Regions from separate parts of the Streptomyces sp. NPDC017979 genome, predicted to be linked through region 1. Evidence: riboswitches for the same ligand, from Rfam matches in the RefSeq annotation. Region 1 holds a riboswitch; the other holds the start of a gene.
What was found. A riboswitch is a leader RNA that binds a small molecule or an ion and turns the genes downstream of it on or off. The one in region 1 is predicted to bind S-adenosylmethionine.

Region 2: it holds a riboswitch for S-adenosylmethionine, as region 1 does, so the genes downstream of both, ACH4E8_RS12540 (aminotransferase class V-fold PLP-dependent enzyme) here and thrC (threonine synthase) in region 1, are expected to answer to the same signal.

The regions. Positions count from the first base shown of each region.
Region 1 is NZ_JBIRGU010000002.1:161,186-165,189, forward strand. It holds gene ACH4E8_RS06680 (trehalose-6-phosphate synthase) at 1-840, opposite strand, end outside; gene ACH4E8_RS06685 (hypothetical protein) at 987-1,253, opposite strand; gene ACH4E8_RS06690 (glucosyl-3-phosphoglycerate synthase) at 1,304-2,242, opposite strand; SAM riboswitch class I at 2,471-2,635, shown strand; gene thrC (threonine synthase) at 2,653-3,942, shown strand.
Region 2 is NZ_JBIRGU010000003.1:681,849-685,852, forward strand. It holds gene trpD (anthranilate phosphoribosyltransferase) at 1-726, shown strand, start outside; gene ACH4E8_RS12530 (DUF6332 family protein) at 948-1,202, opposite strand; gene ACH4E8_RS12535 (glycoside hydrolase family 19 protein) at 1,428-2,339, shown strand; SAM riboswitch class IV at 2,538-2,655, shown strand; gene ACH4E8_RS12540 (aminotransferase class V-fold PLP-dependent enzyme) at 2,847-4,004, shown strand, end outside.

The DNA.
Region 1 (4,004 bases):
GTCCACCCGCACGACCGTCCGGCGGTCCGGTCCGCCGATCTGCTCGCGCAGCGCGGCCATGCGCTCCGCAACGTCCGGCCGGTGCGCCCGCTCGCGCAGGAAGTCCGCGTCGGCCCCCAGGCCGTGCACCCCGATCCGGGTGCCCTTCAGCGCGTCCGGCCCCAGCACCTCCGTGCAGCAGGCGGTGAACGCGTCCGCCCAGCGGTGGGTCAGGAAGCACGTGCGGTCGGCGCCGAGGAGGCCGCGCAGGAGCTGCTCGGCGATGTCGTCCGGCAGCAGCCGGAAGTAGTCCACCGGGGCCCAGGGGGTGTGCGAGAAGTGCCCGATCCGCAGGTCGGGCCGGCGCTCCCGGAGCATCCCCGGGACCAGCGCGAGGTGGTAGTCCTGCACGAGCACCGCGGCGCCCTCGGCGGCCCGCTCGGCGAGCGCGTCGGCGAAGGCGCGGTTGTACTCCTCGTAGGAGCGCCACTGGCGGCGGAACTCCTCGTCGAACACGGGCTCCAGCGGGGTCTGGTACAGCATGTGGTGGACGAACCAGAGCACCGAGTTCGCGATGCCGTTGTACGCGTCGGAGTGGACGTCGGGGGCGATGTCGAGCATCAGGACGCCCGCTTCGCCGACCCCGCGCCGCACCGCCTCGCGGTCGCCGTCGCCGAGGGCGGAGCAGACCCAGAGCGAGTCCTCGCGGGCGCCGATCGCGGACAGCCCGGACACCACCCCGCCGCCGCCGCGCTTGGCGTCGAGCCCGCCGTCGTCCAGGAGGGCGTACGAGACGGGCCCGCGGTTGGAAGCGACCAGGATCCGGGCGCGGGACGGAGTGGCGGAAGGTTCGGCAGCCATGTGCCAGAACTTAGCCCGCAGCCCCGGCCGGCAAACGCACATACGGTCGAGTGGCGTCTTGTCGCCGGTGGGGTTTCAGCCGGCTCCGGCGACGCCCGCCGGCTCCCGCGACTCCCGGGGCGCCCGGGGCGGGTTTTCGCCCCGAGCTACCCCTTCGGCGGGGTGCGTCGGGTGCGGGTCGCCGCGAAGGCCACCGCGCACGCCGCCGCCAGCGCCACCACCAGCCCGCCCAGCAGCCAGAGCTGCGGACCCGAGGGCGCGGGCGGCGCCGCGGCCCCCGCGACGGCGGCCACGACGAGGACCAGCAGGGCCAGCAGCCCCGTGAGCCGCAGGGCCCGTCGACGTCTCAGCGGTCGGGGCAGCGCGGGGCCCGTTCGCCGCGGGGTCAGCCGTGCGGTCAGCTCCGGTGTCACACGTTGCTCAGTCGCATACACATATAGGATTTTCGGATATAAACCGTCCACTAGGCGGCACGACGCGCCGCGTACTCGTCGATCTCCCGCATCGGCGGCCGCTCCTCCGTGTCCACCGCGTGCGTGCGCGGTACGAAGCCGTCCTCGCCCCGCTCGAACTGGGTCAGCGCCGGCCGCACCAAGTGCCCGCGGGACAGCCGAAGCTGCGCGGTCCGGTAGATCGCCGCCGCCATCCGCCCCAGTGCCTGCCCGTCCTGGTGCCGGTGCTTGCGCGTCCCCACGTCGACCTGCGCGAGCGCGTCGAGCCCCACCGTGTGCAGCGCGTCGACCAGCAGACCCAGCTCCACTCCGTAACCGACGGGGAAGGGCAGCCGCTCCAGCAGCGAGCGCCGCGCCGCGTACTCGCCGCCCAGCGGCTGCACGAAGCCGGCGAGCTGCGGCCAGTGCAGATTGAGCAGCGGGCGCGCCACCAGCTCCGTCACCCGGCCGCCCTGACCTGCGGTTTCGCCAAGTGGTCGGTCGTACATCGCCTTGACGAACTGCACCTGCGGATTGGTCAGCAGCGGGCCGACGATCCCGGAGACGAAGTCCGCGGAGAAGTCCCGCAGATCCGCGTCGACGAAACAGACGACGTCACCGCGCGTGACCATCAGGGAGCGCCACAGCACCTCGCCCTTGCCCGGCAGTGCAGGGATCCGCGGCAGGACCTCGTCCCGGTGGACCACCCGTGCGCCCGCCGCCGCGGCCACCTCGCCCGTACGGTCCGTGGACCCGGAGTCGACCACCACCAACTCGTCCACGAGCGGCACCCGCTCCATCAGCTCCCGGCGGATCACCCGGACGATCTCCCCGACGGTGGCCTCCTCGTCGAGGGCGGGCAGGACCACGCTGACCGTCGTCCCCCGCTTGGCCGCGACCAGGGCGCTCAGCGGACGGTCCGCCGCCGACCAGGAACGCGTCGCCAGCCACCGCTCCACCTCATCGAGCACGTGCCCCCAACTCCTCCGTCCGTGCGGCCCGCCGTCGAACCGTCCGGCGCCCGCTGTGACCCATCTCGCGGTTCGGACGACTATCTCAACCGCCCGGACCTTCGGTTACAGTCTTGAACAACGCGGATGGCCATCGCATGTCGGGGTCCCCGCGCCGAACGGCCCCATGGTTGAACGTCGCGATCGACTCGTTCGATGCGTTCCACCCCGCCGTTCACAATCGAATACCGCTCATCCAGAGGGGCAGAGGGATACGGCCCGTTGAAGCCCCGGCAACCCTCCAGCCGGTCTCCGTCGTGCAGTGCGCCCAAGCGCCGCAGCGTCGCGAGGCTCCCGGCTAGGGAAGGTGCCAAATCCGTCTCATGGCGAAATGCGCCATGAGGAAGATGAGGAGAAAGGGCCTCGCCTCCATGGCTGTGCAGACCGCCGCAAGCACCGCGACCACCACCCCCGACCTCGGCCCCGCCGCAGCGCTCTCCTGTCGCGAGTGCGGCGAGCGCTTCCCGCTCGGCCCGATCTTCGCCTGCGCCGCCTGTTTCGGCCCGCTGGAGATCGCGTACGACCTGCCCACGGGCGACCCGGAGGAGCTGCGCAAGCGCATCGAGGCCGGACCGGCCAACATCTGGCGCTACGCACCCCTGCTGCCCGTCCCCGCCGACGTCGCCGACAAGCCGAACGTGAACCCCGGCTTCACCAAGCTCGTGCAGGCCGACCGGCTCGCCGCCGAGCTGGGCGTCACCGGCGGGCTCTACGTCAAGGACGACTCCGGCAACCCGACGCACTCCTTCAAGGACCGCGTCGTCGCCATCGCCGTCGAGGCCGCCCGCGCCTTCGGCTTCACCACCCTCTCCTGCTCCTCCACCGGCAACCTCGCCGGCGCGGTGGGCGCCGCCGCGGCCCGCGCCGGGCTGCGCTCCTGCGTCTTCATCCCGCACGACCTGGAGCAGGGCAAGGTCGTCATGGCCGCGGTCTACGGGGGCGAGCTGGTCGGCATCGAGGGCACCTACGACGACGTGAACCGCTTCTGCTCCGAGCTGATCGGCGACCCGATCGGCGAGGGCTGGGGCTTCGTGAACGTCAACCTGCGCCCGTACTACGCCGAGGGCTCCAAGACCCTCGCGTACGAGATCTGCGAGCAGCTCGGCTGGCGCATCCCGGACCAGATCGTCGTCCCCGTCGCCTCCGGCTCCCAGCTCACCAAGATCGACAAGGGGCTCCAGGAGCTGATCAAGCTGGGTCTGGTCGAGGACCGCCCGTACCGGATCATCGCCGCGCAGGCCGAGGGCTGCTCCCCGGTCTCCGCCGCCTTCAAGGCGGGCCACGACGTCGTGCGGCCGGTCAAGCCCGACACCATCGTGAAGTCGCTCGCCATCGGCAACCCGGCGGACGGCCCGTACGTCCTGGACATCGCCCGCCGCACCGGGGGCGTGGTCGAGGACGTCACCGACGAGCAGGTCGTCGAGGCGATCAAGCTGCTCGCCCGCACGGAGGGGATCTTCGCGGAGACCGCGGGCGGCGTGACGGTCGGCGTCACCAAGAAGCTGCTGGAGGCGGGCGTGCTCGACCCGACGCTCACCACCGTCGTCCTCAACACCGGCGACGGCCTCAAGACGCTGGACGCGGTCGCCGGCACCACCGGTCCGTCGGCGACGATCCGGCCGAGCCTGGACGCCTTCCGCGCCGCCGGTCTGGCCGGCTGACCGCGACAGGTCCCGCCAGCCCCTCCGTTCCCTCCGCCCGCCCCCGTACCGGCCCTGCACCG
Region 2 (4,004 bases), on a different contig from region 1:
GGGACGGGCACCAAGGTCGTCAAGCACGGCAACCGCGCGGCGTCCAGCGCCTCCGGCGCCTCCGACGTGCTGGAGAAGCTCGGGGTCAACCTGGAGCTGTCCCCGCAGCGGGTGGCCGAGGTCGCGGAGGAGGCGGGCATCACCTTCTGCTTCGCGATCAAGTTCCACCCGGCGCTGCGGCACGTGGCGGTGGCCCGCCGTGAGCTGGGCATCCGGACGATCTTCAACTTCCTGGGTCCGCTGACGAACCCGGCCAGGGTGAAGGCGCAGGCCACGGGGGTGGCCGACGCCCGGATGGCGCCGATCATGGCGGGTGTGCTCGCCCGGCGCGGCTCGTCGGCGCTGGTCTTCCGCGGGGACGACGGGCTGGACGAGCTGACGACGACGGCCACGTCCACGGTGTGGATCGTGCGGGACGGCACGGTCCGCGAGGAGCGCTTCGACCCGCGGGACGTCGGCATCGACGTGGTGCCGGTGTCGGAGCTGCGGGGCGCTGACGCGTCGTACAACGCGGAGGTCGCGCACCGCGTGCTGGCCGGTGAACGCGGCCCGGTGCGGGACGCGGTCCTGCTGAACGCGGCGGCGGCGCTGGTGGCGCTGGAGCCGGGCGACGCACCGCTGCCGGAGCAGATCGCGGCGGCGATGGGGCGGGCGGCGGAGGCGGTGGACTCGGGCGCGGCCTCGGACGCGCTGGCGCGCTGGGTGCGCGCCACGAACGCGTCGTAGCGCCCGGGTCGGTGCACTGACGCTGCGGGCGTCGTCGCCGTCGTGCCCTCGTGCCGAACGGGGTGCGCGGCGACGGCGTCCGCGGTTCCGTCGTGCCCAGGGGCATGGCGCGTCCTCCTGGACGCGTGCGCGGCATGAGGGGCCGTGCCGGAGGGCGGGCCTGTGCGCGGGCTCCGTGGCCCGCGTTGCAGACGATCAGGACGTCGCTGGGCGCCCGCAGGTCAGCGGCCCATGCGTCGCTGTGCGTCGAAGCGGCGCAGCACCCTCACCAGACGCCACACCCCGGCGGTCGCTCCGAGCAGCGCGCCGCCGACCAACACGCCCTCCTTGACCGAACCGGTGACGCCGAAGGCCAGCGCGAGGGCCCAAGGGACCGCGAACACCGCCGCGGCCAGCGCCACACCCGTCACCAGGGCGAAGACGATCTCCACCGTCATCGCGTCCTTCTCGTGCCGCGACTCGCGCCCCATGCCCATGCTGCAAGTTTCACATCGGGGTAGAGCCGTGGCCCCCCTCCAGACCCAACTGGGCCTGGAATGGGGATGGTTGTTTCTAAAATTGCATTGGTCTATACCTTGACCGCGCCCCGCCCGGGGCGCTTGGGTGTGCGTAACCACCCCCCAACACGGCGTGTCTGGTCGCCTCGGTGTCCCACTGGGGCTACCAGGCATGTCCTCGGACGCACGAAAGGTCACTGGACCGTGCTCAGAACCCGAATGAAAGCCCTGATGGCCTCCGTGCTCGCGGCGGGCTCGCTGCTGGCGACGGCCCTGGTGCCGACCGCCACCGCCGCCCCCGCCGCCGCCCCGGTCGACGAGTGCGCCGTCGCCCCCGCCTGGGCCGCCGGCCAGAACTACCGCGTGGGCGACATCGTCAAGTACACCGACGGCAGCATCTACATCGCCGAGCGGGCCAACCCCGGGTACAACCCGGTGGTGAGCACCTACTACTGGGACCCGTACACCTGCGGCACGGGCGGCAACCCCGACCCGAACAGCTTCGTGGTGAGCGAGGCGCAGTTCAACCAGATGTTCCCGCGCCGGAACCCCTTCTACACGTACAAGGGCCTCACCGACGCCATGAAGGCGTTCCCGGCGTTCGCCCACACCGGCAACGACACGATGCGCAAGCAGGAGGCCGCGGCCTTCCTCGCCAACATCAGCCACGAGACCGGCGGGCTGTACTACATCAAGGAGATCGACGAGCGGAACTACCCGCTCTACTGCGACCGCAGCCAGCCCTACGGCTGCCCCGCGGGCCAGGCCAAGTACTACGGCCGCGGCCCGATCATGCTGAGCTGGAACTTCAACTACAAGACCGTGGGCGACTGGTTGGGCATCGACCTGCTCAACAACCCCGACCTCGTTGAGACCGACCCGGCCATCTCCATGATGACGGCGCTCTGGTACTGGAACACCCAGGACGGCCCCGGCCCGGTGACCGCGCACGACGCGATGATCAGCGGCGCCGGCTTCGGCCAGACCATCCGTGCGATCAACGGTGCGCTCGAATGCGACGGCGGTCACCCCGCGCAGGTCCAGAGCCGCGTGAACCGCTACAAGAACTTCACCCAGATCCTGGGCGTGCCGGCGGGCTCGAACCTCTCCTGCTGACCCAGGACAGCGCCTGAGCCCTGCGCGCCACTTCCGCCCCGGCCCCGTCATCTCGGCGCCGGGGCGACGTGCTGCCCGGCCGCGGGTTGCTCGCGCAGCCCTTTGCGCCGCTGACGTACTCGCCGTTTCCCCGCGGGGGCGTTGTCCGGGATGCGGACGTGGTTGCGGGGGCGGGCCGGGTCGCATACGGTTTGCGCAGGTCATGAGTGACAGCGACTACGGCCCCGGCCCGCTGTCCGGCAACCCTCCGTCCGTGGCGGGGTGCCCCGGGTGAAGACCAGGCCGTGGGCAGCGAGGTCCGCGGCAAGCGCGGACCCCTGCGAACCCTGGGGTCCTGGTCCTCAAGGGAGCAGCCTCGTGAGCAAGCGAATGCGATAGGGCCTCGTAGGCCCCTTCTTCATCACCCCTCCGCGACACCGCGCCCAGCGCGCCGAGTGCGCAAGTGCGCCCCGCGGAGCCCGTCCTGAAGCCATTCCCCTTCGCTGCGCCCCACCGGGAGATTCCGCCATGTCCGCATGCCCGAACACCGCCGCCGCCACTGCCGCCGACAGCGACTGCGCCGCCCTGCCCGTACTCGGCCGGGACGTCACCGTGCCGCTGGTGACCGGCGGGGAGGTCACGTACGCGGCCCTCGACTACGCGGCCAGCGCCCCCGCGCTCCAGCGGGTGTGGGACGACGTCGCCGCGTACGCCCCGTACTACGGCAGCGTGCACCGCGGCGCCGGCTACCTCTCCCAGCTCTCCACCGACCTCTTCGAGAACAGCCGGGAGACCGTCGCGGAGTTCCTGGACTGCCGCGAGGGCGACCAGGTGGTGTTCACCCGCTCCACCACCGACTCGCTCAACCTCCTCGCGGCCGTGCTCCCCGCCGACTGCGAGGTGTTCGTCTTCGAGACCGAGCACCACGCCTCCCTGCTGCCCTGGCAGGAGGCGCGGGTGACGTACCTGAACGCGCCGCGCACCCCGGAGCAGGCCGTCAGCACGTTGGAGCGCGCGCTCGCCGACCGCGACCCGTACGGGCCCGCGCTGGTCTGTGTGACGGGTGCGTCGAACGTGACCGGTGAGCTGTGGCCGGTGAAGGAGCTCGCCGCCGCCGCCCACGCGCACGGCGCCCGCATCGTGCTGGACGCGGCCCAACTCGCCCCGCACCACCCGGTGTCCGTGCGCGAGCTGGACGTCGACTACGTCGCCTTCTCGGGCCACAAGCTGTACGCCCCGTTCGGCTCCGGGGTGCTGGCGGGCCGTGCGGACTGGCTGCGCGAGGCCCGGCCCTACCTCGCCGGCGGCGGCGCGTCGCGCAAGGTCGCCCGGCGCGCGGACGGCGGCGTGGAGGTCGAGTGGCACACCACCGCCGCCCGCCACGAGGCCGGTTCGCCGAACGTCATCGGGGTGTACGCGATCGCCGCCGCCTGCCGCGCGCTCACCGAGGCCGGCTTCGACTCCCTCGTCGCCCGGGAGCAGGAGTCGGTGGCCCGGGTGCGCGCGGGCCTCGCCGAGGTGCCGCAGGTGAAGGTGTTGTCCCTGTTCGGGGACGACGCACCCCGGGTCGGCGTGATCTCCTTCGTCGTCGAGGGGTGGAACAGCTCCCACTTCGCCGCCGCGCTCTCCGCCGAGTACGGCATCGGGGTGCGCGACGGCCTGTTCTGCGCCCACCCCCTGGTCCGC